Bacillus pumilus: one gene and its partner. The protein of the gene in region 1 interacts with the protein of each later gene in a pairwise test. Links are inferred from orthologs where the notes say so. Each region holds a gene or a part of one and is shown on either strand. Other genes may lie near its edges.

The links.
Region 2: the proteins of tagH (region 1) and mreD interact in binary tests that used the Bacillus subtilis proteins (3 or more experiments, as listed by UniProt). The link is inferred for Bacillus pumilus from one-to-one orthologs.

The regions. Positions count from the first base shown.
Region 1 is NZ_CP046128.1:3,106,320-3,121,611, forward strand. Bases 6,936-9,923 are described here. They hold tagH (teichoic acids export ABC transporter ATP-binding subunit TagH), read right to left. Parts: upstream 9,237-9,923; coding sequence 7,635-9,236; downstream 6,936-7,634. Other genes in these bases: galU (UTP--glucose-1-phosphate uridylyltransferase GalU), read left to right, coding at 6,936-7,608; GKC25_RS15935 (ABC transporter permease), read right to left, coding at 9,256-9,923. Outside these bases: GKC25_RS15895 (N-acetylmuramoyl-L-alanine amidase), read right to left, coding at 1-127; GKC25_RS15900 (SpoIID/LytB domain-containing protein), read right to left, coding at 151-2,259; GKC25_RS15905 (hypothetical protein), read right to left, coding at 2,284-2,607; GKC25_RS15910 (LytR family transcriptional regulator), read left to right, coding at 2,790-3,710; GKC25_RS15915 (IS1182 family transposase), read right to left, coding at 3,834-5,186; wecB (non-hydrolyzing UDP-N-acetylglucosamine 2-epimerase), read right to left, coding at 5,315-6,454; more of galU, read left to right, coding at 6,727-6,935; more of GKC25_RS15935, read right to left, coding at 9,924-10,083; GKC25_RS15940 (glycosyltransferase), read left to right, coding at 10,393-12,930; GKC25_RS15945 (CDP-glycerol glycerophosphotransferase family protein), read right to left, coding at 13,058-15,292.
Region 2 is NZ_CP046128.1:2,354,310-2,369,544, forward strand. Bases 8,063-10,993 are described here. They hold mreD (rod shape-determining protein MreD), read right to left. Parts: upstream 9,822-10,993; coding sequence 9,303-9,821; downstream 8,063-9,302. Other genes in these bases: minD (septum site-determining protein MinD), read right to left, coding at 8,063-8,562; minC (septum site-determining protein MinC), read right to left, coding at 8,565-9,248; mreC (rod shape-determining protein MreC), read right to left, coding at 9,818-10,717; GKC25_RS12035 (rod shape-determining protein), read right to left, coding at 10,745-10,993. Also shown: GKC25_RS11960 (IscS subfamily cysteine desulfurase), read left to right, coding at 1-764; GKC25_RS11965 (transcription repressor NadR), read left to right, coding at 768-1,310; pheA (prephenate dehydratase), read right to left, coding at 1,333-2,211; GKC25_RS11975 (ACT domain-containing protein), read right to left, coding at 2,230-2,673; GTPase ObgE, read right to left, coding at 2,729-4,015; GKC25_RS11985 (sporulation initiation phosphotransferase B), read right to left, coding at 4,037-4,630; rpmA (50S ribosomal protein L27), read right to left, coding at 4,886-5,170; GKC25_RS11995 (ribosomal-processing cysteine protease Prp), read right to left, coding at 5,183-5,521; rplU (50S ribosomal protein L21), read right to left, coding at 5,536-5,844; GKC25_RS12005 (M50 family metallopeptidase), read right to left, coding at 5,996-6,865; GKC25_RS12010 (M23 family metallopeptidase), read right to left, coding at 6,858-7,649; more of minD, read right to left, coding at 7,759-8,062; more of GKC25_RS12035, read right to left, coding at 10,994-11,764; RadC family protein, read right to left, coding at 11,855-12,529; GKC25_RS12045 (Maf family protein), read right to left, coding at 12,578-13,147; GKC25_RS12050 (SPOR domain-containing protein), read right to left, coding at 13,325-14,344; GKC25_RS12055 (prepilin peptidase), read right to left, coding at 14,513-15,232. UniProt on the Bacillus subtilis protein: Involved in formation of the rod shape of the cell. May also contribute to regulation of formation of penicillin-binding proteins.

The DNA of each region.
Region 1 (15,292 bases):
CGTTTGCTGCTACAGCATATCTGCTCCCGCCATCAATTCGTGAGACGGAATTATCTGCTGAAGCTGTCGGAACAATAACGAAAATGGCGATAAGGCTGAGGATGGCTGTTTTCATGATTGAGCGCATCATCTATGTCCTCCTTTAACCCTTTAATAGTTTGTTAGTTTTGTACCTGGATAGTAGAACGAAAGTATGGAAGAATATGAGTTTCCAGATTCTGCTCTAGCTTTGGCTCCGTATTGGCTCATGCCAATGCCGTGACCATATCCTTTTCCTGAAATCGTAAAGTCATTTGTATTGTTTTTGACAGACGCAAATGTGCTTTTCACCTTTGTTGCGCCCATGACGGATCTAAACTCGGTCATCTTCATACTTGCCGTTGTGCTTTTGTTTACTGCATACGTGCCTGTTTTATTTTTCAGATGATATGTCAGCTTGATCGATACCGTCTTCGCACGCTGGCCTTTTGTTTTTCCTGAGAATGTCAGGCTTGAGATGGATGCAATCTTCATATCAGATGCAGCAGTTTCTTTGTTTTTGAGCAGCCATGATTTGAGACCAGCAAGGTCCGCTGCATTTGTCTCTTTTGTCTTAGACCACTGAGATGCTGCTGTGCTAGCAGTCAATGTTGTGCCTAGTTGTTTTTTAGAGAGTTTTAGCGTCCATGCATTGACCGGATCTTTTGTATCCTTTTTGGCCACTAAGTACGGCAGTGCATTTGCCCACACTTCTTCACTTGCCTCTGTATAACCGCCATTACTAGAATAATAGGTTGCTGAAATGAGCTGATTGTTGTATTTCAGTACCTTCCCTTTTGTGGCATCGACAGCTTTTGTCGAATTCGTGTACCAGTTATATCCTCCATATACTTGGAAGGCAGTTGTATCAGGTACGACTTTTCCAATACTTTTCACTGAATACGTTCTAGCGGCAACTGCCTGTGCTTTTAGCGCTTCAACATGCCAGCTTGCAGGCATTTCATTTGGTACTACGCCTTTTAGATAGTCTTCAAATGGAATATTTTCGAGAGTCGGCCTGATATAACCTGATTCAATTGCAAAGTTGACGCTGCCTAAGTACGGCTTCCCTGCAATTTGAAGGACATTTTTCGTTGAATATTTCTCAGGAACAACTCTTAATGTGTTATACGTCTTTATGCCTTTTAATGAAATTTTTCCGTTAGAAATATCCAATTGGTAGTTTTGATTTTTTTTCAGATAGACTTGTTTAGCTAATGAGTTTTTCAAGCTATCTTTAATCGCACTTGTGCTACCAGCAAGGTGATAAGCATATGTACCCTTTTGTTTCAGCAGTGCTTTTAGTGACGCTGTGACAGAATCTGGTTTCACATACACAACGGTACTGTTAGACTTTGCAGCCAATTGAGACAGCGGCATAGCATAAATATAGCTAGAGGCTTTTGCCAAATAAACTTTATCTGCATTGATATTTAATTTCTTAATAATATTCACAGATAGTTCATAGCGATTGGCACCACTGATTCTTGTCACCTGTGACGTTTTTTTAATTTGATTCTCTACTTTTTGTCCCGTACTTTTCGTACTGCCGATGATGATGACTTTACTTGGCAGCTTGTAAGACGGAATGGAATCTTTTTTTGTTAACAGGATTGGATATCCCTTTCTCGATGCATAGGATGCAATCGCAATCCCATTCATAAATGAGTTTCCGCCGACAACGACAGCTTGCTTATAGTTACCCATTTCTTTAGCGATTTTTTGAGAGATTTCAAACTTGTCTTTTCCACTAATACGTCTGACTTTGCCATACTTTTTAATAGATTTCTCAGCAGCTGTGGAAATACTTTTCGTGTTACCGATGATCAGGATGTTATCCGGCTTCATTTTCTTCAGCTGGTTTTCAGTTGTTTTTGTCAGTCTTTCAATGTTCGTATACAAAATGGGTGCGCCTAGTTTGTAAGCTAACGGTGATACAGAAATGGCGTGATCAAATGCATCACGGCTCACAATGACAACAGTTGATGGATTCTTCCAGCCGGCAGACGCGATGCTATTAGCAACTTCGTATCGATTTTTGCCATCATATCTTTTCGTGACAGCCACATTCGATCCTGACAGCTTGTATTCTCCAGCTGTGGATAGATCCATCGTTTTTTTATTTCCGATATAATTAGACAATTTCACTGAAATTGTCGAGCTAGCCATGGCAGACTGAAAGGGTGCGACTAGTAGAGTCAGTGTCATGAGAACAATAAGTGTAACGCCTGTTTTCTTCAATTTTGTTCATCCCGCCCATCTTTTTTACTTCTGTTTTTCAATCTTTTGAATTTCCTTTTGACCACTGTCATTGATAAAGTAAGAGATTTCTACTGTGTCTCCTGGTTTGAATTCATTTAACACATCTTTAAAATTATCCGTAAATTCATAGCTTAAGGTCGTATTCACTTTTTTCACTTCGACTGTATGTGCATCAGCCATTCCAATAAATTCAGCTTTTTCTTCCAGCACCTGAGGAGTTGAACTGCTTGTCTTGTTTTCTCCCGAGGACTGCTCAGCCGTTCCACATGCTGTGAGCACGATACCAAGTAGTAGTATTAAGAACGGTAAAACGACGATTTTCTTCATTTTTTTCACCTCATGTCTTTGTATCGTCTTATAACTTAATATTTTAAGGTAAATTTAAGGTTTTTTGAAACCTTTTTTTTGTTACAACGTCTATATCTAGGTTCAGAGTAAAAAAATAACTTGTTTATCAAGATTCGTAAACCTATAATCATGGAAGAATCATAGAAAAGGTGAGGGACATTATGAGAGCTGAAAGAAAACGAAAGAAAAAAAAGGTTCTTTGGATTGTTTTATCGATTATTGGCTTATTCGTATTAGCAACTGGCGGATATGCATATCATCTTTGGAATACAGCAGCATCAACCGTGGCAGGCATTCAGGAGAATTTAAAGAAGTCAGATAAGCGTGACAAAGATGTCGATTTAAATAAGAAAGACCCGATTTCTATTTTAGTCATGGGTGTTGACGAAAGAAAAAATGACCGAGGCCGTGCGGATACATTAATATACATGACCGTTAACCCAAAAACCAAAACGACCGAGATGGTGAGTATCCCGCGTGATACGTATACAAAAATTGTCGGAAAAGGCACAATGGATAAAATCAACCACTCCTATGCATTCGGCGGCACACAAATGGCAGCAGATACAGTAGAGGAATTGCTTGATGTACCTGTTGATTACTTTGTGAAAGTCAATATGGAAAGCTTTAAGGATATTGTCGATACACTTGGCGGCATTACAGTTAACAGCACATTTGCTTTCAGCTATGACGGCCATTCATTTGGTACAGGAGAAATTAATCTAAATGGAGATCAAGCCCTTGCCTACACAAGAATGAGAAAGCAAGATCCAAAGGGTGACTTTGGACGTCAGCAAAGGCAGCGCCAAGTCATTGAAGGCATCATTGCAAAAGGGGCAAACATTTCATCTATTACGAAGTTCGGCGATATGTTCAAAGTCGTGGAAAACAATATGAAGACCAACATGTCATTTGATGATATGTGGACGATGATGAATGACTACCGTGATGCAAGACAGCGTGTGGAGCAGCACGAGCTGAAAGGAACAGGAGCACGCATCAATAACATCTATTATTATCAGCTTGATGATAATAGTTTGGCTAAAGTGAAGAAGGAATTGAAGGAAAGTTTGGAGCAGTAAAAAAGAAGACTACATGACTGTAGTCTTCTCAGATTGTAGAGAAACTCATGTTTTTCTACAATCTTTTTTATTTTCATCGTAATTATGATGGATGGGATTTAATGAAAAAGGCCTCCCACACACCTAGCCTAGCTTCGCTAGGTGTGTGGCAATCTTCTTCATGTTCTGGCACGCAGCTGTGAGGAGAACTTGCTCACTCACGTTTTGTTTTCCCCTCAACCGACAGTAGCGAAGCCCGTGCAGTTGTTTTGAATCTGCAAAGCTTCGCTCTATTTTTTCTTTTCTTTTTTTATATAGCTCTTTTCCAGAGGCAGACAGACGATTTTGTCTGATCTTTTCTTTGTGTTCCTCCCATACATGTCTTGAGATCACTTTTTGATGATTTTTCGATCTTGTACAGCTCTCAAGGAAAGGACACGATACGCATTTTTTAGGGTCTGATTTGTAGAACCTATAACCTTTTCGATCAGTTGTCGTATATAATAGCTTCTCGCCATTTGGGCATATGTAGTGATCAGATTCAGAATCATACTGAAATTTCCACTTCTCAAATAATCCTCTTGTTGGATGAAAGCGTCTATGTGCGATGACACCAAAAATATGGCGATCCGATAAACCTTTACAGATTGAGGTTGTCAAATAACCAGAATCAAGGGCAACAGCTTCTACTTGAAAACCAAATCGGGCGATTTGGTGATCCAATCGATCAAGATACGGAATAGAATCATGGATATTGCCGGGCGTGACATGGGCATCCGTGATGATATTGTACTTCATATCCGTTGTACGGTGGTCTAGGTAGAAAAAGCCTTCCGGTTTATTTTCACGATAAAGATAGCCACTCTCAGGGTCAGTCATACTTTGACGAATGTCTTTTTTCGTTTTCACCTCCTCTTTTACCTTTAAGGGCTTTTTTCCGTGTGCCACCCGATCTTCTTGGATCGCTTCTTCTAATTCATTTATATAGTTCTGGGTATCTTGTTCAATCGTTTTTCTCGTATATTTATGTTTATTGGCATTGGCTTTAAGATGAGTTGAATCAGTAAAAAGAACGCGGCCTCCTACCATATCATGATTGATGGCTTGAAGCACAATTTCATCAAAAATATCTTGAAAAATCGTTGTATCTTTAAATCGAGTACGACGATTCCAGCTAATGGTCGAGTGATGAGGAACGGGGTCATTGATGTTCAAACCTAAAAACCATCTATACGCCATGTTATAGTAAATTTCTTTTTCAAGTTGTCTTTCAGAACGGATACCGTACAGGTATCCGATAAACATCATTTTGAACAAAATAAGTGGATCAAGAGAAGGGCGACCTTTATTCTCACTATAATACGGTTTTACTTTATCTACGATAAATGAAAAATCAATGTACTGATCAATTTTACGAAGCAGGTGATCCTCTTCGACCAGTTGATCTAGCAATACAAATTCGGCTTCGTGCTGAGAAGAATTTCTAGTGTGGAACATGAGAAAAACACCTTCCTTAAGTGGGTTTTTCTCTATTATAAAATGAGGAGATGGAAAGTTTAAGGAAAAGATAAAGCTGTCGAGATTTTCTCGACAGCCTGAGACTACATGACTGTAGTCTTCTTTTTTTATGATTTGAATGGGGCAGGTTTTTCTTCACTTAATCCAAATCGATGGAGGAGCTCTTCGACAATTCGTCTCGAGGCTTGTCCGTCACCATAAGGGTTAGACGCCTTCGACATATTGTCATACTCTTTCTGATCTACTAGCAGCTCTTTTGCCATTTTGTAAATGGTCTCTTCATCTGTACCTGCAAGCTTAAGCGTGCCGGCTTTCACGCCTTCTGGACGTTCTGTTGTATCACGCAGCACTAATACTGGCTTCCCTAGAGAAGGCGCCTCCTCTTGTACACCGCCAGAATCCGTTAAGATAAAGTGTGAAGCGGCAGCAAAGTTATGGAAATCAACGACTTCAAGCGGTTCAATTAAGTGTACCCGATCGAGACCGCTAAATTCTGTCTGAGCTGCATCACGTACAGCAGGGTTTAAATGAACAGGATAAACGACCTGAACATCTTCAAACTCTTCTACAACACGTCTAATGGCTCTAAACATGTTTTTCATCGGCTGTCCGAGATTCTCTCTGCGATGGGCCGTTAACAAGATCATTTTATCCGTGCCTATTTTCTCTAAAATAGGGTGCTGATACTGCTCAGTAACCGTTGTTTGCAGGGCGTCAATCGCTGTATTCCCTGTCACACATATGGTCTCTTCTTTTTTATTTTCAATTAAAAGATTCTGCTTCGCTTCGTCTGTAGGTGCAAAATGAATATCGGCAATAGTGCCTGTCATTTGACGGTTCAATTCCTCTGGGAACGGCGAGTACTTATTGTGTGTTCTCAATCCAGCTTCGACGTGACCGACTGAAATTTGGTGATAAAATGCTGCCAAGCTTCCTGCAAAGGTTGTTGTAGTATCCCCATGGACAAGGACAATATCAGGTTTTTCTTCTTGGAATAATTGATCTAGCTTTAACAGTGCATTTGATGTGATTTCAGATAATGTCTGGCGTTCTTTCATAATATTTAAATCATGATCCGGTTGAATGTCAAAGGCTTTCAGCACTTGATCAAGCATTTGCCTATGCTGAGCAGTCACAGTGACAGAGGATTTGATTTGCGGATGTTTTTTTAGTTCAAGGACAAGGGGGGCCATTTTGATCGCTTCAGGTCTCGTCCCGAATACAGTCATTACATGTAATGTTTTCAATAGTCGATGCCTCTTTCCTTCTCATTTATCATATGTTTATTATACAAAAGAATAGAAACGAATCCTAATCATTCAATTTTCAATCTTTACATCGCCTTTACCCTTTTCAACATAAAGATTTACACGGACTCTTTACAATAGATGTTGTATCAGATCATCATACATTTATCGTAAATCATTTGTCATTTCTATCATTTGTAAGTTACACTTTATGAAAGATGAAAAATGAAGTCAAATCATTTTTTCAATATGTAAGGAAGGTGCAAAGTTCATTGAAAAAAGTACGTAAAGCCATTATCCCAGCTGCAGGTCTTGGGACACGTTTCCTCCCTGCAACAAAAGCTATGCCTAAAGAAATGCTGCCAATCGTTGATAAACCAACCATTCAATATATTATTGAAGAAGCTGTTGAATCAGGAATTGAAGACATTATTATCGTCACTGGAAAAGGGAAAAGAGCCATTGAGGATCATTTTGATTTTGCACCAGAGCTAGAGCGCAACCTGGAGGAAAAAGGGAAGAGCGAGCTTTTAGAAAAGGTGAGAAAATCCTCTAACATTGCTGACATTCATTACATACGTCAAAAGGAACCTAAAGGACTTGGACACGCCGTTTGGTGCGCACGCAACTTTATCGGTGATGAACCTTTCGCCGTTTTATTAGGTGATGACATTGTTCAAGCCGAAACACCTGGACTTCGCCAGCTGATGGATGAATACGAAAAAACGCTTTCATCTGTGATCGGTGTTCAGCAGGTAGCAGACAGCGATACACATCGCTACGGGATCATTGATCCTCTTACACAAGAAGGACGCCGCTACCAAGTGAAAAACTTTGTTGAAAAGCCGCCGCAGGGAACAGCACCATCAAATCTAGCCATCTTAGGGCGATACATTTTCACACCAGAGATCTTTATGTACCTTGATCAGCAAGAAATTGGTGCAGGCGGAGAAATTCAACTGACAGATGCCATCCAAAAGCTGAATGACATTCAGCGCGTATTCGCCTATGATTTCGAAGGAAAACGATACGATGTCGGTGAAAAGCAAGGCTTCATCGAGACGACTCTAGAGTTCGCCCTTCAAGATGAGGATCTGAAAAAGAAACTCATTCCATTTATGAAACAGCTTCTCGAAAAAGAAGAAGTGAATTAAAAAAAGCTGCCGGGATCGGCAGCTTTTTATTTGATCACTGAAATCGTCAGTGTATGCTGTTCATTATCAATGACAAACAAGTTGTTTTCGCCCTTCACTGCGAATTTCGTTTGTTTCTCATTCATCCAAACGTTCTGTTCTGTCAGCCCAAGTGTTGAAGGAGAGATTGACATGATCTCACGGAATACCATCGTATTCGCTTGACCATTTTGAATGACATAGTCGGCTTTCTCTGTGGTCAATCGTTCAATCATTCCGCCTTGATTACTTTTGATCGAGCTCAGCGTTTGCATTCTTTGCTTAAGCACAGATTCTTCTTTTCCAAGGAAAGAAAGTAAATACTCATACGAGCCTGCAGATGCGGGCGATACATAGGAATTGAACTGACCTGGTTCAATGGATAGTGGCTTTAATTCCTCTGCATTTTGAAGCGCAGCAGGTTTGACAAAATACGTTTCTGAGGCTGTTTTAATTTTAACGGCTTTTTTATTTTCAGCCACAGCCTGCACTTCTTGTCCAAAGGGCAAAGTGACATCCGCCTTTTTTTTCATGGCTTGATCTTTGTAAACCGTGAGTGGATCTGCCGTGACAATCAGCTGTTGATCCACCTTCTTCATATCAGGCGCCCCTTTCATCTGCGGGTTCTTAGTCTGAGGCGCTTCTGTCTTATCTGATGACATTGCACCAAATGTAGCCAGTGTACGAAGTGGGCGATCTGAAAACATGGATAAGGCAAGCAGAATAGTTAAGACAGCTAAAATTGTCACTTGAAATGCGGGGCCGAAAAATGAACGACGTTTCCCATTTTCTTTATAACGTGTGACCTTTTCCGTCTTTTGTACACCTTTTCTACCTTCCTTATGTTCCAATTGGTATTTTTGTTTCTCTTTTTTGGAGAGCTTATTAAACCAGTCAACAAACTCCTTATACTCTTTCACAACCTTTTTCGTATCATCAAACATACGAAGCTCCCCATAATGCATCCAAGCCACCCGGTCACAGATTTTTTGGATTTGGCTAATGGAATGACTAACAAAAAAGATCGTTTTCCCTTGTTCCTTGAATTCTGTAATTCGATCCACACATTTTTGATAGAAGGTTTGGTCTCCAACAGACAATGCTTCATCAATAATCAAGATATCTGGATCGATATGCGCTGAAATGGCGAAGCCAAGACGTGATTTCATTCCGCTTGAGTAGCTCTTCACAGGCTGATCAATAAAGTCACCAATATCTGCAAACTCTACGATTTTTTCATAAAGTTCGTCTATCTCTTTATTCGTCAGCCCCATCATTAAGCACTTGAGGCGAATGTTGTCTTTCCCGCTTAATTGGTTGTTCAGCCCTGCCGCAATGGCAATCAATGAAGGCTGGCCGTCCATATCAATTTCACCACTTGTCGGTGGAATGATTTTCGCAAGAAGATTCGACATCGTTGATTTTCCAGATCCATTGATCCCTACAAAGCCAATCGTTTCACCTTCATATACATCAAAGGACACATCACGAACAGCAAAGAAACCTTTTTCATTTTTATTAGGTAAAAACAGTCCTTTAATCTTATCTGACTGCTTTTTATATAGGACGTATTGCTTGGATACGTTTCGAAACGAAACCTTTAGTTTCATCGTATAATCTCCTTACTTTTTAAAGAAAATCGACAAATTTATCCCTAAATTTCATATGAAGCAATGAACCGACTGTTAAAAGAAGTAGCGTGATCAGCCAAAAATAAAGCGTATATTTCACATCATGGAAGAACCATTCTCCCTTTAACAAGCTATTTCTAAAACCATCAATAATGTAGAAAAGAGGATTCAATCTTAATATATCCCCGATCCATGCTTTGTCTCCAGTGAGCTTCTCTGAGATATTCCAAAAAATCGGCAGCAAAAAGAAAAGCAATCGTGTCACTGATTGTAAAAGAAATTGATAGTCTCTCACGAGTACGCTAATCGTGGAATTAAACAAACTAAACGAAAACATAAACGCGATCATACAAATAAGATAGTATATATATTGCAGCCAGTGCGCATCAGGATATATGCCATAGGAAATGAGCACAATCAGATAGACACCCATCATCACAAAGTAGCTGAACAAGTTGGACATAATCACTACAGACGGCAGCGCACTAATCGGAAAATTCATTTTCGATACCATATTAATGCGTTTAAACACACTGTTTGATCCATCAAGTATCGTCGGACTAATGAAGAACCAGGGGATTAATCCAGCAAGCATCCAGATGATAAATGGAACTCCCATCCCCCCAATGTCAATTGGCTGTCCTCCGCGAATTCCCATACCAAAAACAAACCAGTAAGCCAGCATTTGCATTAATGGATTTAAAAACTGCCATAAAACACCTAAATAATTCATCTGATATTTTGATTTTGTTTCATAAACAGCAAGGCGCATAATCAGCGGAAATGAGCTGATTTGCTCCCTTAATATCGTAAACAATGCATTCATTCTAATCTTCCTTAGATATAAGTTTTTGGAATTGCCTCTTCTAAAAAAATCACCGTTCATAATTGTAACAGATGTTGAGAAATATTTCACTTTTCAAATCTATTGAGTATATTAAATGGTAGGGGAAACCGATCAAATTAAATGCTGGTATTTTCAGCTATTATAGGTTACTAATTACCTTATTATATCATTGCTTTATATTTGCCATTAGAATATAATTATCAGGATAATTGCATTTCAACTTAACTCCAAAAAATAAATATCATTTTCTTTCAAATTATATATACCAAATGAAGGGGCTTAACATTAATGAGAATAAAGAACTTCAAAAAAATCGTTACAAGAAAGATTAAATTTATTTTGAATCCACTAATAGAGTTTTCTAGAGATTCACGACTTCGTATGAGAAGTAAATACACCTCTTATTTAGAGAAAAAACCTGTTAGAGATAATTATATTCTATATGAAGCTTATCATGGTAAAAGTATATCTGGAAATTGTTATGCAATCTTTCTAGGCTTAATGAAAGATAATGCCTTTAAAGATTTACATCATGTTTGGGTCATTAATGATTTTAGTGATCCAATGATTGCTGAATTAAAGCAGAAATCACCTAATATTTCCTTTGTTAAAGTTGATAGTAACGAATATCTTAAATATTTAGCAACATCTAAATATTTAGTTAATGATACGTCATTTCCTTTTTATTTTATTAAAAGAGAAGAGCAAATTTATATCAATACATGGCACGGAACCCCTTTAAAAACTTTAGGGAAGGACATTAAAAAAAGATCAATGTCTGGCCATAAAAATATCCAAAGAAATTTTCTTCATTGTGATTACCTTATCAGTCCGAATACTTTTACGTATGAAAAGTTACTGAAATCAAATGATGTATTTGGGATATTCACCGGAAAAATAGCAAATATCGGATATCCTAGAGTAGATTTAACATTAAACACTAGTAGTGAAAGTGTGAAAGAAAGATTAGATTTACCTTTTAATAAGAAAATTGTACTTTATGCTCCAACATGGAGAGGAACAATAGGTGCTGAAGAGGATACTTGCTATACATTGCATAGTGAAGTTGTGAAAATTCAGCAGGCGCTTGGTGATGATTACTTAGTACTTTTAAAATCTCATTACTTTTCTTATAAATTCTTTAAACAGAGTGGACTTGAACATCTTTGTGTTCCAAACTGGATTGATACAAATGAACTTTTAGCTGCCATAGATATTTTAATTACAGATTATTCTAGTATCTTTTTCGATTTCCTTCCTTTAAAAAGACCTGTTTTTTTCTATATGCCTGACTTAAGAGAATACGAATCAGAGAGAGGTTTTTATTTAGACATAACAACACTTCCAGGACCTATCAGTGAAAATATAGTTGATTTAATTAACAACTTAGCTCAACTAAACAGTCTAAATAACTTCAATAAACAATTTGAGAATCAATACAGGGAGTTTTTAGATGAATACTGTTTTTATGATGATGGAAAAGCTACAGAGCGATTCATTGACATCGTATTCAAAAAAAATAATCAAAATGAATTAATAAAGGTTGAAAGCAATAAACAAAAATTACTTTTTTATTGTGGAGGATTCTATAATAACGGTATTACAGTTTCAGCAACTAATTTATTTGACCAAATTGATTACAATAAATATGAAGTTGTTGTAATTGATAACTCAAATTATCATAAAGATAAATGGGTGAACATACAAAAGCTACATCCTAATGTCCATATTATTTATAGACCAGGCTTTGTTAATAGAACCTTAATAGAGACATATAAACAGAACATAATTTTCCGCCGTGGTATATATAATAACAAAATGTTAAAGTACACTCCGGTAAATTCATACAAAAGAGAATTAAAGAGAATTATTGGTAATGCGAAGTTTGATGTAGGTATAGACTTTGGAGGTTATAATAAATTTTGGACTCTTCTTTTCGCATTTGGAGATTTTAAAGTCAAAAGTATTTTCCTGCATGCTGACATGATGAAAGAGTACAATAAAAAGGTGAACCACAAATATAAACATCGTGGTAACCTAAAAGTAATTTTCTCACTGTACAAGTTCTTCGATAGAATTGTTTCTGTCGCCGAATCGACTAATATTGAAAATCACTTGAACTTAAGCCCTTATGTTCCTAATGCTTTAGAAAAAATGGTTTTTGTAAATAATGTTATATCGCCAAACAAAGTACTTCAAATGAAAGAAAATAAAAATATTATAGAATTTAATAATGAAAGATATTTAATTACTTATCAAAACGACAAAACCGAATCCATCGGTCTTAATCTATCTGGGATTCCACTTCCAAATAAAGAGTATATCAACTTTATAACTATAGGAAGATTATCTCCTGAAAAAGGGCAAAAAAAATTAATTTCTGCTTTTTCGCAATTAAACAAACAATACCCAAATACAGTATTGTATATTGTGGGAGAAGGACCTTTAAAAAGGGAATTAAAGGATCATACAAAGAGATTACATTTAGATCACTGTGTGTTTTTTGTTGGGCAACTCGAAAATCCATTCTCTTTGCTAGATGAATGTGATTGTTTTGTATTATCTTCAGAATATGAAGGACAAGGTTTGGTTCTCATGGAAGCAATGATTCTAAAAAAACCAATCATAGCTACCGATGTAACTGGAGTACATTCCGTCTTAGAGGGTGGATACGGATTATTAGTTGAGAATAATGAAACTGCTCTGTTTAATGGTATGTCTGATTTTATCCAGAATAGTATGAAACAAGAATCCTTTGATTATGAAAAGTATAATAGCGAGGCACTAGAGCTCTTCTACAAAAACGTATGTACAAAAGCTGATTAATACCTTATATACAGAATAAAATTACATGTATTTAAAAAAACACCTTTGGATAATGGTCAAGTATTGAACTTGATACCTTCCAAAGGTGTTTTTAATTCTCAACTATAAGAAAATATACAAAGCATTGCTAATCAAACACCACTTCCACCACACGCTTCGAAGACTCCCCGCTCTCTAGATAGCAGAATCTTTCATAAAACGGTGCGAATGAAGCCGGTAGTGTAAAGGTTGGCTGTTCTGTTTCTCTTACCCAGTCAATGACGCTGGCTGTTTCTTTCACAAGAGGTCCAGGTGCTTCCTGTTCAAAGTCGAAGTAGAAGCCTCTCAGCTTGTCACGATATGTTTCGATGTCTGGCACATAGAACAGCATCGGACGTTTAAGGTTTGCATAATCAAAGAACACAGATGAGTAGTCAGTGATGAGCAGATCAGATATCATATACAGGTCTCTAATGTCTTCGTAATGAGAGAAGTCATAGGCAAAGCCTTTATATGGTCCTAAATCAAAGTTTTCAGCGACTAGATAGTGCATACGCAAAATGATGATATATTCGTCTCCGATAGCGGCTCTTAGCTCATGCAGATCAAGGTCTAAATCAAATTTGTACTGCCCTTTTTTATAAAATTGATCGTCTCTCCATGTCGGTGCGTATAAGATCAATTTTTTATCAAGCGGCAAGTTCATTTTTTGTTTGAGTGCTCTCATCGTTTCTTCATTGTTTTGATTATGAAGGAAGTCATTTCTCGGATATCCTGACTCAATCATGGTCTTTTGAAATTGGAATGCACGTGTAAAGATTTCAGTCGAGTAAGCATTTGGAGAAATGAGATAGTCCCAATTCGATGCTTCTTTCGTGAAATTCTTTTTGTATTTCTTCGTGTTTGTTCCAGGCATATGCACCTCGTCCATATCCATCGCAAGTCGTTTTAACGGCGTACCGTGCCATGTCTGCAAGTATGTTGTATGCTCTGGTTTTGGAATCCATAGCGGCAAACGGCTGTTGACGACCCAATACTCGGCTCTTGCCATCGCAAAAATCCATTTCAATGATAGACGGTTGATATAGTAGATGTCCTTTTCCTTGAACGGTGCTTCATGCCCTTTTTTCACACTCCAGATCAACGTATATTCAGGATGATTTTCTTTCATATACTCATAGATCCCACGCGGATTACAGCTGAATTGTTTTCCATTAAAGCTTTCAAAAACAACCGTTTTCTTTTTCACAGACAGCTTACTTGCCAGCTGAAAGGTCGTTTGGAAGGTCCTTGTTACAAGGCGGTTACGGACTTTTTTTATTTTGCCGATTTTCTTTTTGAACTTCTTCCACTTGCTTTTGACGTAGTACTTCGCTCGTGTTTTCATTGTATAATCATTAATTCGAATGCCAAGCGTTTGTCTTTTTTTCTTTCGATACACCTCATATCGAATCGGTACATCGTTTCGTTTATGAATTTGAACAAGTCCTTTGAGTTTGTTCGAGCGATCTCCAAGCACTAAAGAAGCGGTCGTTAACGTCTCCTCTACTCCATCTACATCACAAATAAATTCAAGATAGAAGCGATATACAAGGCGGTTGTTTAACGAATAGGTCAATTCCTTTAAAGGAACTTCTGCTAGAAATTGATAAAGCTGTGGTACTTGTTGATCATCACGGTATTTGACCACTTCATCTTTTATTGGGGTCATATTTACCGGAAAGCGATGCTCAATTGGTTCTTCACCATTTCTCTTCAATAGAAGCTTTACTTCTTTGATCTCATAAGGATGCTCTGCACTGAGAACGCCTGTATACCCAGTTAAAGATAACGTACATTCTTTGTTGAGCTCGATATGATTGAACTTCACAACCTTTAGCTCACGCTTGATTTTAAACGATGCATTCCCTTTATCCGTACGATACGGGATGACATACAGCATCGCATCTTTATTTTCTAAAAAAGTCAGCTCTGGCTTGTCTATTTCCATTTTTAAACGACGTTTATAGTATGGCGTCTTCTCTTCTACTTCGGCGTTATCCGTTTCTTTTAATTCGTCTTCCTCTTCTTCTGTATCAGAATCATAGGCTGAGTCCTCAAGCTCGTCTTCATCCTCTTCTTTGTTTGCGCTGAGATAGTCTGAGACATACAGGTTATATGTCTGGCCCTGCTCTAATGCAAGCGGCAGCGATGATTCACTCAATACGAACTTGAATAGATTCTCTTCTTGATGAACAAGCGGAAGGAAAAGCTCTTGTTTTGATACCCTTTCCCTCATAAACAAATAAAATTCTCTATCTTTTAATGGCATGTCATCGTCGATGCGAATAAGCATTTCTAGTTTCTCATGATGATTTTTTAACCCTTCAACGACACTCTTCTT
Region 2 (15,235 bases), 750 kb from region 1 along the record:
CTCAGGACATTCTCAAAGAAGCATTATTGCCTGAAACAGGACTAGTATCTATTCAGCATGCTAATTCAGAAACAGGGATTATCCAGCCGCTCGCTGAATTAGCACCCCTTTTAAAAGAAAGGCACATTCTTTTTCATACAGATGCCGTGCAAACATTCGGAAAGATTCGTGTGTCCATCAAGGAGCTTGGGGTTGATGCCGTGTCCATCTCTAGCCATAAAGTGTATGCACCTAAAGGAGCTGGTGCTGTCTATATGAGCGCTCATGTTCCTTGGAAGCCTTTATATTCAGGTGCAGTTCAGGAAGGTGGCTTCCGCCTTGGAACAGTGAACGTTCCATGCATCGGTGCTTTTGCTGCTGCGAGTGAACAATTGATGCTTAAGCTGGATGAGCAGCAACGACAGAATGAGCAGCTTCGTGATTATTTTCTTCAGCAGCTGAAAATGAGACAGCTTCCTGTTCGTACACTTCAAAACAATGGCAATCGCCGCATGCTGCCTCATATTATTGGTTGTTTTTTTGAAGGGTTTGAAGGACAATATGTAATGTTAGCATGTAACCGGCATGGGGTTTGTATATCGACTGGAAGCGCATGTGCTTCTGGTTATCACCATCCTTCCCCGGCTGTGAAGGCATTGCACGTATCAGATCGTGATGCTCTTCAATTCATTCGAGTATCATTTGGATCGAAGTCATCAAAAGAGGACATCGATCAGCTTTTGCATACATTTGAACAATTGCAAAAGGAGAAGAAAGGAGCATAAGACGTGGAGCAAGAGAGGAAACTCATTGGCGAAGAGAGAAGAAACGCCATTTTAGAGTGGCTGAAAGAAACAGATTCACCGCTCACCGGAAGCTTTTTGGCTAAAAAGGCGGCTGTCTCTCGACAAGTCATTGTACAAGATATGTCACTATTGAAAGCAAAAAACGAACCCATTATTGCTACAAGTCAAGGCTATGTATATATGGCACCGCAGCATGCGCCAGAAAGAGAAATTGAACAAATCATCGCCTGCAAGCATAATCCTGTTCGTACAGAAGAGGAACTAACCTTGATTGTAGACTTTGGTGTGACGGTGAAAGATGTGATCATAGAGCACCCCGTTTACGGTGAACTAACGGCCTCTATTCGCGTCAGCACTCGCAAGCAAGTAGCTGATTTCGTCCATCACATTTCTAACACGGGCGCCTCCTACTTGTCAGAACTAACAGACGGCGTGCATTTACATACACTCACTTCTTACAGTCAAAAGCAGCTTGACCAAGCCATTCAAGCACTCGATGACGCTGGTTTTTTAATTAAAGACTAAAAAAAGTGTCCTGCAAGGGACACTATTTTTCATTCGTTAGTTCATATGTTTGGTAGCTGCCGAGCAGTTTGACCTCACAGCCAATCGCTTCTAATTCCTGAATCGCGCCAGGGACAAGGACATCATCCATTTCTTTTTCAATATCTATTATAAATAAATAGTGTCCAAGACCCGTTTTTGTCGGACGAGATTCAATTTTTGACAAGTTGAGATTCCGCCAAGAAAAAGCAGATAACACGCGATGCAATGCACCTGATTGGTCATCCTTTGGCAGACTGACGACAATGGTCGTTTTTGGCTTCGATGAGAACCCAGCATTCATTGGGAACGACGCCTTAGGATCTTTATGTAAAATAACAAAGCGTGTATGATTGTGCGGATAATCATGAATGTCTTTTTTTGCAATCGTTAAACCATATGTTTGCGCGGCAATTTCATTGGCAATGGCCCCAGCAGCCTCATCCGGATGCTCACTGATATATTTGGCTGCATAGCCTGTTGATTCTACCGGACGGTGCGGAATATCTGGGTACTGTTTTTTCAGAAATTGATGGCACTGGGCAATCGCGTGCGGATGTGATTGGATCACATCTAATGTCTCCCAGCTTTCCGCTCTTGATGGGTGGACAAGCAAATGCTGCCGAATCGGTGCTGTCATTTCACCAACAATGGACAGCGCTTCCTCATGAATTAAATAATCAATCGTTAAGTTCACAGATCCTTCGAGTGCATTTTCAAGTGGAACAACCGCCAAATCGACTTCGCCTTTTGACACAGCATCCATACATTGCGGAATCGTTGCATAGGCACGCTGCACTGCATCTGCTGGAAAGCAAGAGCATACGGCCAAATGAGTAAATGTTGCCTCTGGTCCAAAATAACCTACAGTTAATTGCTTCATCTGCTATGATCTCTCCTTTTACGCCCCAGAACCTAGAATTTCAACTTTTTCGACAAATTCAAGTTTTCTTAATTGATTCATGACTGTATTGATATCATCTGCCATACCAGCCGTGCTAATGGATAGGGTGACATTCGCTCTTCCCTGCAGCGGAATCGTTTGGTGAATGGATAACACATTACAGCCAGAGTCCGCCACAATTTGAAGCAGCCTTGACAGAGCCCCAGACCGATCCTCAAGGTGGAAAAACAATGTGATGATCTGCTCTTTCACCATCGTATAAAATGGAAAAACAGCATCTCTGTATTTATAAAAAGCACTGCGGCTTAAATCCGCTTGTTGAACAGCATCGGCAACTGAATCCGCTTTTTTGCGATCGAGAAGCTTTTTGACTTCAAGCGTTTTTCGCATCGCATCTGGAAGGACATCCTCTCTTACTAAATAGAACGTTTCTTCTTTCACCTGTTTTCTCCCCTTTTAAAAACGGGAGAGCCCATGGACTGGACCCTCCTTTTGATCAATCAATAAATTCAAATTCAAATTCAAGCAGACGAATGATGTCGCCGTCTTTTGCACCACGCTCACGCAAGGCATCATCGACACCCATTCCGCGCAGTTGTCTAGAGAATCGTTTCACGGACTCGTCTCTTGAGAAATCTGTCATCTTAAACAGTCGCTCAAGTGCTTTACCCGTTATGACAAACGTACCGTCAGGATCTCTTGTGATCTCAAATGGCGCGTCTCCCTCATCAAACCTGTACATCACGCGGTTATCAGACAGTTCCTCTTCATTATAGAGCGGGAATTCCGGTGTTGTTTCAAGCTGATTGGCGATTTCAAATAAAAGCTCACGAAGCCCTTCTCTTGTGATCGCACTAATTGGGAACACTTTATAGTCATCCGTTAATTTTTCTTTAAATGCCGCTAGATTGTCAGCTGCTTCTGGCATGTCCATTTTGTTCGCTACAATGATTTGTGGACGCTCAGTCAATCTCATATTGTATTGCTCAAGCTCTTCATTAATCGTCACATAATCTTCGTACGGGTCACGCCCTTCAAGTGCTGACATATCAATGACATGGACAATAACCCGTGTCCGCTCAATGTGGCGTAAAAATTGATGACCTAAGCCAACGCCTTCGTGCGCTCCTTCGATCAGTCCTGGCAGATCCGCCATGACGAAGCTTCGGTTATCATCTGTTTCGACAACTCCTAGGTTCGGCACAAGCGTTGTGAAATGATAATCCGCAATTTTCGGTTTCGCAGAAGAGACAATTGAAAGCAGTGTCGACTTCCCGACACTTGGGAAACCAACAAGTCCAACATCTGCAAGTACTTTTAGTTCTAAGATGACGTCACGTTCTTTTCCCGGCTCACCGTTTTCAGAAAGCTGCGGTGCAGGGTTTGCCGGTGTTGCGAAACGTGAATTTCCACGTCCGCCTCGTCCGCCTTTTGCAATGACTGCCCGCTGTCCATGCTCTGTTAAGTCAGCGAGTACTTGTTCCGTCTCTGCATCTGTCACGACCGTACCGGGCGGAACTTTGACAATCATTTCTTCCGCATTTCGGCCATGCTGGTTTTTACTCATTCCATGCTCGCCGCGATCCGCCTTAAAATGGCGCTTATAACGAAAGTCCATCAACGTTCTGAGTCCTTCGTCTACTTCAAATACAACATCTGCACCATTTCCGCCGTCGCCGCCAGCTGGTCCGCCTTTTGGCACATATTTTTCACGACGGAACGCCACCATACCGTTTCCGCCGTCACCGCCTTTAACATACACTTTAACCTGATCTACAAACATAACTTCCTCCGTTTCTCTGCATCACATATCTCGTTCTTGCCTCAAACAAAGCTCAATCATGGACTCATGACTTGTCACATGAAATTGAGCTACACTCATACATGGATAGTTTGCGTCATGAAACGCATTTAACGCATCCAAACTTGTTAATTTTCCTTTGAAATCAAAATATAAGACCACATCATTCTCTTCTTGATCTGTTTGGAACGTGACCGTTAAATGATTTTCAGTTTTTTGGCAAACTGATTGATCGAATATCGAAAACAACTCCTGTGATACCGTTAGCAGCTGCGATTCATATGCTGATAAGTCTCGGGTTTCACCAAGCACTTCATATTCTAGGGTGATAAAATGCGACTCCCAATTAAATGTTAGAAAGTAATAGGCCAATTGGGGAATTTTTAAATTTGAGAGTTTGGATTCATGCTGTGCTTCAATGACCATTTCTTCTATAATTTCAAACACCCGGTCATATTTTTCTAATGTCAAGTTGCCCTTGATCAGCTGCAATTTATTCATCCAGTCGTGTCTTGAACGACTGAGCAGATAGATCAATTCATTTGTTAATGCAACGTGAGTTAATTTTTCGTTTTGTTTACTTGGTATCTCTTCCATTATCGCACTCCCAATCGTTTGGTCTCTCTTTTAGGAGTCTTATCATCACTATGTCTCCCTGAATTATAACAGAGAAGACAGCATAGAAAAACACTAGTTATGTGAGGAAAGGTTGTTTTTTCTGATCTATAGGAGAAAATGAGGCAAAGTCAGCAAAAGTTCTTTGATATTTATGGAGTGCATCTTCTTTTATCATCTTCGATACTACGTGTAAAAAGTGAAAAAACTCCAGTCAATGACCGGAGTTTTTAGCAATTATTGTGCCGCAGGATATACGCTCACTTTTTTACGGTCACGACCGAAACGTTCGAATTTAACTGTTCCGTCGATTTTAGCGAAAAGAGTGTCGTCGCCTCCGCGTCCAACGTTTTCACCTGGATAGATTTTCGTTCCACGTTGACGATAAAGGATAGAACCACCAGTTACGAATTGACCATCAGCACGTTTAGCGCCTAAACGTTTAGACTCAGAGTCACGTCCGTTCTTTGTAGAACCTACCCCTTTTTTAGATGCGAAAAATTGAAGATCTAATCTAAGCATGAAGTTCACCTCCTATTTTTTTGTAGATATTCTCACATAATCGTGATAATCTCGTTCGATTGTCTCTAAGGAAACGACCATGCCTTCTAAAAGCAGCTGGGCTTTTTCAAAGGATACTGGATCTGTATCAGCTGGCAATTCAAAAGAGAAATAGCCGCCTTCTTCACCAATATCGAGCAGTGGATCCATTCCTGTCAGTGCAATAATTGAATTGACTGAGCCGAAAACAACAGCAGATACACCTGCACAAACGAGATCCTGACCTTTTTCAGCAAACTCGGCATGTCCAGTCATCTGAAAAGACGTAATGCTTTCATCTGCTGCCGACCGAGTAATGGTTGCTTTGATCATATCACTCACACGCCTTAAGCGTTGATTTTTTCGATAACAACTTTAGTGTAAGGTTGACGATGACCTTGTTTCTTGTGGTTGTTTTTCTTCGGTTTGTACTTGAACACAGTAATTTTCTTACCGCGACCTTGTTTTTCAACTTTAGCCGTTACTGTTGCTCCAGCAACTGAAGGGTTACCCACTTTGACAGTGTCTCCGCCGACAAACAATACGTTTTCGAAAGTTACTGTTTCACCTGCTTCAGCAGCTAGTTTTTCAACATAAACAGTTTGACCTTCTTCAACTTTTACTTGTTTACCACCAGTTTCGATAATTGCGTACATCTCTGCACCTCCTAATAAACTCAGACTCGCCGAATACAGGGGGCCTTAGGCTCTTTACACCTGCTTCGCGCGGTTGTAGCACGGGTGCTACATATCCATAACATTAAAAAATATATCAAATTAGAAGCAGAATGTCAACGTATTTTCATCACTAGTACGGCAAAAGGAGCTCTTCCATTGAGGAGTTGGTTCTTCGATCTGAAAAATACGCATGGAGCAGTTCATTTTCGTCAAGCTGGCTCATTTTCACGCCATCTCTTTCAATAATAATCGGATGCTTACAGCCTCTTTGGAATCGCGCCATTACTTCATATACTTTTTCCTCAGCGCTCGCTCTCAGCGGAATAAGCTTTTCTACCTTTTGCTCTTTTTTACCGTAATAGCGTTCTAGTAAAAAGCGGACCCTGACGTAATGCCGCTGCCGGTGTTCCATTACGAGTGAATAGGCTAAAAAAGTGAGCAGCACCCAGCCGTTGAATTGCAGCGGCGCAAACAAAAGCAACCCTGCAGTCAATAGAACGAAAAAGACAAGTGAGCCTTTTATGGCAAGGGTATGTGCACGTTGGAAAGGGTAATATGCTGATAAGAGCAAAAAGAATAATTTCCCGCCATCAAGCGGCCAAATAGGCAAAAGATTCACAAGAAAAATCGCCATATTATAAAAAGTGAACATCGTAAAAATGTCGTGCGAAATAAGAGAAGTTTCCATGAAAATCCATGCCATAAGCTGGAGCGGTACATGCTGGAGCGGCCCGCATAAAATGACCGCCAACTCTTCCTTTAGCGGACGGTTCCCATGCTCTTCTACTTCTACCGCTCCGCCAAATGGCAGTAAAAAAATCCGCCGAATGCGCCAATGATAATAGCAAGCAGCCGCTGCATGTCCAAGCTCATGGACAAAGACGATGATGAGCAGACAAAGCAGCGGCTTGATTTGACCAGAGAGAATCGCAAACGCCATCACAATCCACAGCAGCGGATGAATGTGAATTTTCGTCAGCATGACCAGCCATCTATTCAAAGGTCATCACCTGAATAGGATCGATAAACTGTTCATTTTGCTTAATGGCAAAGTAATATGTGCCCTTTCCTTGATCATCAAGTGAGATCTGGCCAATTTTCTCACCCTTATCGACAAAATCGTATAAGGCCACATCGGCTTCCTTTAATTGACCGTACCAGCTATAGCTGTTATCCGCATGCTGCACGACCACTGTAAGCCCTGTGTCACTTTTCTTTTTCACTTCTACTACATAGCCTTCCTTCATACTATCAATCGCTTCAGCCGATGTTTCGACTTTGACACCTGCTCCATTTTGCGTAAAGGATTCCTGCACTTTTCCAGAAGCAGGTACAGCCAGTTCTTGGTTCGCTTGTACATCTTTTTGGTCTGCCTTTTTGTCGGTTAAAAAGGCAAGGGGGTTTCCAACTGTTTTCTCAAACCAGTGATTGGCAGCAGCAAATTGAAAATCTTGCTCAAAGGTCTGCGTAATGATCGGCTTCAGCTGCTGAAACGGCCCTGCCTGACCTTTAAATGAAATGGCTGCAATCAACACAAGGGACGCAGATAATAAACATTTCAGCACAAAGGTATTGGGGTTAAATAACGGATGCCGATATTTCTTCGGCTGATGAGACGACGACTCAAAGGAAGACGACCCTGAATGCTTTTCTTCCTCTGTCAGCATGACCCATGGAGGGATATCTTCTTTTTTCTTGAAAGTCGTCTTCTTAGATGGAGCAGCTGGCTGCTTCGTTTTGCGGCGCTGCGCGATTTTCTTTCGGTACTCGTCCACTCTTTTCATGAGATCACCCTTTACATACAAACAGTTTGTACATTTTATGTGACGACCTCATCTGATATGCAACAAAAAGACCGATTCTCATCGAATCGGTCTCATCTTACTTGAATGCTTATGCTCTTACACCAAAAAATGCTTTCAGCTTCGCAAACATTCCTTTGTTTTCATCTTCAAATGATTGAAGCGGAACAGATTCGCCTAGTACACGGCGGGCGATATTACGATACGCAATCGATACTTTGTTTTTAGCATCCATGACAATCGGTTCACCATTGTTTGAAGCCTTAATCACGTCATCATCATCTGCGACAATGCCAAGAAGATCAATCGATAAGTGATGTACAACTTCATCCACATCCATTGAATCGCCACTTTTCGCCATGTGTGTACGAATACGGTTGACAATCAAACGAGGTGGTTCGATATCTTCTTGTTCTAACAAGCCGATGATACGGTCAGCATCTCTCACAGCTGAGATCTCAGGCGTCGTCACGACAATTGCCTTATCTGCACCTGATACAGCATTTTTAAAGCCTTGCTCAATTCCAGCAGGGCAATCAATGACGACATAATCAAAGTCTTGTTTCAATGATTGAATTAATTCTTTGATCTGCTCCGGCTCTACAGCCGTTTTATCGCTTGTTTGAGCAGCGGGTAAAAGATACAAAAGATCCTCGAAACGCTTATCTTTTACAAGCGCTTGGTGAATTTTACATCTTCCTTCTACTACATCGACTAGATCATAAATAATGCGGTTCTCAAGCCCCATCACGACATCTAGATTCCGAAGGCCAATATCGGTATCCACTAGACACACTTTTTTCCCTTGAATTGCTAGTGCTGTGCCTAAGTTTGCAGATGTTGTTGTTTTGCCAACGCCGCCTTTTCCTGAGGTAATCACAATAGCCTCGCCCAATTTCACATTCCTCCCTCAAGCCTTGTCAGATTAGGTCTTATATGAGCCAATTGCTGCAGGCGTTCAATGATCATGTTGCCATCTATATCTAAATAAGCACATTCCATTTCGTTTCCATCTTCTTTTTGATCTGGTGCACGGTTAAACACTTGTGCGATGCGAAGCTGTGTTGGAATCATACGAGATGCCGCAATGACAGCTTGTTTATTCCCATTACATCCAGCATGTGCCACGCCTTTTAAAGCGCCGAGCACAAAAATATTTCCCCCTGCACGAATCGTTCCGCCAGGATTGACATCTCCTATTAATAAGAGATCTCCTTCGACATACAGCACCTGTCCAGAGCGCACAATTTTGGCTACAGAGGTAATTTCGGCCTCTGCTTTTAATCGTCTCGCCTCTTCAGTTGACATGACGTCACTTTCAATGGAGTGAATGACGAGATGTTCATTTTCAGAGACCGCTTCAGTCAAACGCATTTCCTGATCCTCTGTTAAATACCGAAAACCAAGCTTAATATGCACATTAACCTTATGCCCTTCTCTACCATCTGTGTATTGCTCAAGTAAAAGAACCTCTCGCAAGCCAGAAAGAAGGTCATCAAACGAACAGTCATCATTTAACTGTAATGTTAATCCGTTTTTTGTACCTTTTATCGTCACATATTGCTGTTTTTGAGTTTTCAAGATGCTCACCTCAACAACATACTCATTTCGCCGTAATTGGACAAACTCCTGCTTTTATTCGTCGATCAGTCCTTGTTTCATATTGATGAAAAAGAGCCTAAGCGGCACAACAAGTATGAGAGACGCAGCAGTATTTAAAAGAATCGTTGGAATAAAGCGTTCGATGACATACGTATTAAACGGCATAATCCCTGATTGAATTGTCGCTTGAACGCCGTATACATAAAACTCCATCACGGAAACAGCAATAATCGACAGAAAGACGACCACTAGCATATTCGTTTGCAGAACTTTAAAGGCTTTCGCTAGCAAATAGCAGAGCGCTCCAAAGCCAAACATATGAACACCAAGTATGCCTGTATACGAAATATCATATAAAAGTCCAAAGATAAAACCGAAAATCACACCATATTTTTGATTCACAAAAGCAGTCATAAATACCAGTGCGAGTAAGATGAAATGAGGAGCTAAAATTTGATTGTCTGAAACAAATGGGAGCTTCACTAGATCGACAAAAATACTGTCAAATACGAAGATAAACAACATGACGAAAGCAAGAAGGACACGTCTCACGAGCCTTCCTCCTTCGTCAATTCAGATGCATCTGCCGTACTTGAGCTGCGATTCACCACAATCACGCGGTCTAAATTGTTGAGTTCGGCCGCTGGTTCTACATAAATAATTTTTGTCAGGCCGTAATGATCTGGTTCGATTTCACTCACCTTACCAATCGTCAAGCCTTGCGGGAATACGCCCCCTGCTCCAGATGTTTCAACAAGATCTCCTTTTTTGACATCTCCATCTGCATCAGATTTCAGAATATTCATTGTCAGCATTTTTTTCTTACTGTCATAACCGTTAATAATTCCGTTGAGTTCTTCTTTGCCCTTTTTCGCAAAAATTTTCGTTGAAATTCTATTATTTTGGTCCGTAGAGCTTAGCAACCTTACAGTTGAAGTAAAATTGTTGAGCTTATCACTTTCAATTTTCCCAATTAACGCACCACTCTCATTTGTGACCGCCATATCTTTGTCAACGCCTTGTTTTTTCCCTTTATCAATCATCACAAAGCTATCCCAAAGGGACGGGTTTCTCGCGATAACCGTTGATAGAATTGGCGTATAATCACGAATAGAGTTCACATATCCGAGCTGCTTGCGAAGCTTTTTGTTCTCATCTTCTAGCTCTTGAAGTTTCGCCTCATATTGAGTTTGTCCATCAAGTTTTTTTCGAAGACGCTCGTTTTCATCATATGTGTTCTTTAAATCTTGTACGTTCCCATAAATACCGGCAATAAATTGTGATGGTTTATGAAAGACACCTTGAAAAAAGCCTGTCGTATCCCCCACTAATTTTTCCGGCCATGAAGCACCTCTGCCGCTTTTCACTGAAAAACCAATCATGGCCACCAGTACGATGACACAGACAAGGAGCAACATTAATCTTTTATTCATAAAAAACTGCGGCATGTCTTACACCTCTTTATTTACGCCCGATTATCGATTATCTTTAGATTTTCCTTTGAACAAATGAATGTGCTCTAGTGCTTTTCCTGTACCGATTGCCACACAGTCAAGCGGGTCTTCAGCAATAATGACTGGCATCTTCGTTTCATCACTAATGACTTTGTCAAGATTACGCAGCAATGCACCGCCGCCTGTTAAAACGATTCCGCGGTCCATAATATCTGCTGCCAGCTCAGGCGGGGTTTTTTCAAGTGTCATTTTCACCGCATCGACAATTGTTTCCACCGTATCGCGAAGCGCTTTTGCAATCTCATCTGCCGTAATAGAGATCGTTTTTGGCAGACCTGTTAAAAGGTCACGGCCGCGAATATCCATCTCATCATGTACATCAGGCTGTGCAGAACCGATTTCCATTTTAATGGCTTCTGACGTACGATCACCGATCATCAGGTTATACGTTTTACGGATGTAGCTGCTGATCGCATCATCCATTTCATCTCCTGCCACGCGGATCGACTGTGAGGTCACAATGCCGCCAAGAGAAATAATAGCTACCTCTGTTGTACCGCCGCCAATGTCTACAACCATACTTCCTGTTGGCTCCCATACAGGCAGGTTAGCACCGATCGCCGCAGCAAATGGCTCTTCAATCGGGTATGCGTCACGTGCACCAGCTTGTCTTGTCGCATCAATGACTGCACGCTCTTCTACAGCTGTAATACCAGATGGTACACATACCATCACGTAAGGTTTACGAGCAAAAAGCCCTTTGCCTTTTAATGCTTGATTAATGTAATATTTCATCATTGTTGCTGTCGTCTCGTAATCTGCAATGACTCCGTCTTTCATCGGGCGTAGTGCCACAACATTACCAGGTGTACGGCCAATCATGTTTCTAGCGTCATTTCCGACCGCCACTATAGACTTCGTATCAGTTTCCAAAGCTACGACCGAAGGTTCTCTTACAACAATGCCTTTTCCTTTAATAAAAACAAGCGTATTCGCTGTTCCAAGATCTATTCCAAGGTCTTTTGTACCAATTCCAAACATATGTATGTATCTTCCTTTCTTAAACCAAAATTCCCTTTAGGGAAAAACTCATAAACTCTATTATATCGTAAAACATTGAAAAAAAAAGTGTTACAAATACCCTTTTTCCTTCAAACTCACAAATTTTTGATCACCTATGACAAGATGATCAAGCAGCTGTATTCCAATCAGCTTTCCACATTCAAAAAGTCGCTGTGTAACTTCAATATCTTCCCTGCTGGGCGTCGGATCTCCAGATGGATGGTTGTGCACACATATAAATGAAGCCGCCGAACGTTTAAAGGCCTCTTTGAAAATTTCACGCGGGTGAACGATCGATGAATTCAGGCTTCCAATAAACACGGTATGTTTATGAAGAACTTGATTTTTGGTATTGAGATAAAGACAAACGAAATTTTCCTGTGTCAAAAATCTCATATCTTCCATCACAAAGTTCGCTCCGTCTTCTGGTGTGCGGATCACATAGCGGTTATCCGTCGTTTGATGGTGTAATCTAGTGCCGAGTTCTAAAGCAGCTAAAAGAGAAATCGCCTTCGCCTTTCCAACTCCTCGGATCTTCGACATTTCTTCAATTGAGGCTTCTTTTACAGAGCGAAGACCGCCAAATGTTTGCAGAAGTCTTGCGGAAATTTGGAGAACTGATTCTTTTTTTGTGCCTGTTCTTAGAAGGATCGCAACAAGTTCATGATTTGACAAACTGCTGGGCCCGTATTTGATAAATCGTTCTCTCGGTTTTTCATCATGAGGGAAATGCTTTAGCAGCATAGGGAAATCGTTCAGGATGACCACTCCTTTTAGAATTCCTTCCTGTCTTCAAAAAGGGGTGATTCCAAAGGTTTCAAGCACTCTGACTGTTTTCGCAATAGGTAGACCAACAACGGAAAAATAATCACCATCTATTTTTTGAACAAACAGTGCGCCTTTCCCTTGAATGCCATAACTTCCCGCTTTATCAAGGGGCTCGCCCGTATTGATATAGCGATCTATTTCATTTTGAGTCAGCGTCCAAAATGTCACTTCTGTCTGTTCATAAAATGTTTCTTTTCTATTCTCTGACTGAACCGTGACACCCGTCAAGACTTGATGTGTCTTTCCTGATAATAATTGAAGCATGAAAGCCGCTTCTTTCTTATCTTTTGGTTTCCCAAGACATTTGCCGTCAATTGCAACAATTGTATCTGCACCAATGATCACAGCTTTAGGATTTAATCTTTGAATATCATTTGCTTTTTGTTCTGCCAACCATTGGACGTTCTCAGCAGGAGAAAGGTTTCGATTTATTTCTTCTTTTAAATGACTTGCTTGAATATCATAAGAAAACCCTGCTAGATCAAGCAATTCTTTTCTTCTAGGTGATTGAGATGCGAGAATCAATTGGTTCATGTTTGTTCATCCTTTCAGGGTTTAGCCTAAGAAGTAAGATACCCATTCATCCTAGCAAATGTACATCTTACCGACAATCTACGAAAATTCATTTTTTATGTACCTTCATCATTATGTTGGATGTAAAAGAAAAAAACTAGTCATTTTTTGACTAGTTTCGTTTCTAAAAAAATGATTTTACGTATTTAATTGATCAAGCAGTGCCTGCTGAGATTTCCAGCCGTTTTCAGCAGTTGGGTCATTTAATAGCTGCACAGCTTTTAGCAAACTGCTTTTAGCCGATGCGTCCGCTGTTTTGGCACTTTCAAGCTCAGAAATCAGCTGCGTGACTTCCTTTTGATCCACTTCATCGCCGGCAATCACTTTAGAGGATAATACAGATGCCTTTTCTATTAAACTAGTCAGCTCATCCGGTACTTGAAATGAGAGTTCCTTTCCTCCCCACGCCTCAAAGTGCTGATCGATCAGCTTCTTCCCTACAGCGCTTGTCATTCCCTGCTCTGTCGCAAGCCCAGCAATGACATAATATCCATCATCCATTGAGACCTTTTTCCCCGCATATCCTGCATCTTTTAAGTTTCCAACTAAGTCATCTGCTCCTTTTTCAGAGGAAAATTTCCCAGCCTGTACAACAAAGGTTGACAAACTGCCAGAGGCACTTTTTTCATCGTTGTTCTCTTTTGATTCATCCGTAGTATCTCCTTTCGGCGCATCCCCGCCGGCTTTCATCGATGATTGATTTCCAGATCCAGATGCTGAGACACTGATATCTCCACCTGATGGACTTGGTGTACCATCTTGACTTAAACTAAGCGCAAACACCCCAAGGCCTGTCCCAAGCACCACCGCAAACACAATCGTTGTCATCACTCTCTTGAAGGGGCCGCGGTTTTTACCAAACTTCTGATCAAAGGAGCCTTTTTTCTTTTGATAAGGCGTGACGACCTTTGGATCAGAATGATAAATATGATCAGCTGCATCATCCCACTGGAAATCTTCTTCTTGCGGTTTAGACGAATCTTCCTGAGAAGCCGCTGTCTCCTGTTCCGACTGCCTCTTTTCCTCCCAATTCGAAAACGTCACTTGATCTTCCTGCTGTTTTGGCGGCTGATGATCATCTTCATGCAGCATTTCTTCCTTGCCATTAATATTGACCTTGAGCCCTTGTTTTTTTGCCTGCCTCTTTTTCACTGTCATTCCCCGCTTTCTGACATGTTTGTAAGAAAGACCTTTCTGTCCAATGAATCAGCGCGAATTTAACCCGTCCTTCTTTCTGTTTCACACTTTAACATAGCAGTAAAAAAAAAGAACAAGACTTTTGTCGGCAGGGCAAAAAAGTGTTCGCCAATTTTTTCATCCCTTCGACTAGTCAAATAGAAACAAGACATGAGCCTCAAAGAGATACAGCCAAAAAGAAAAAGCGATCGCAGGAACAAAGGGGAATGGCTCGTCTAATTGAAAGGAAAAGACCTTCGCATAGACCATTCCAGCGATACATGAGAGAAAAAGCATGAGAAGGAACGGCTTGAAGCCAAAGCAAAACGCAAGCAAACTGAACAGCTTCATATCAGCTCCGCCCATGCTATTTGGCTTAAAATAATCTAGACTAGAAAACAAAAGAATGCAAAAAATCAGGGAAGCCGCTCCTTCCCAGTAGATAAGAAGCGGTTCCAGCGTGCGGTATATGACGAAAAGAGGGAAAAAGAAGAGAAACAGCTCGTTCGGCACCTTCATATAGAGAAGATCACTCACGACAGCAATCACGAATAAACTACAAAGAATCACAAGGAAAAGACCTTCAAACGAAAAACCAGCGATTCTATAAATGAACAAAAAAAGACCGCCTGACAGCAGCTCAACCATTGGATATAACCTAGACAACCGAGTGCCGCAATGTTTACAGGCCCCCCTCAAGAAAGCATACGAAACTATCGGGACCATCTCGTATAGAGAAAGCGGCTGTTTACAGGCTATGCAGTGAGAGCGAGGGAAGAGAATAGACCGCTTCACCGGCAGCCTTTCGCCAACGAGATGAAAGAACGAACCCATCGTGATGCCTGCAATAAACAGAAAAATCTCAATCATATA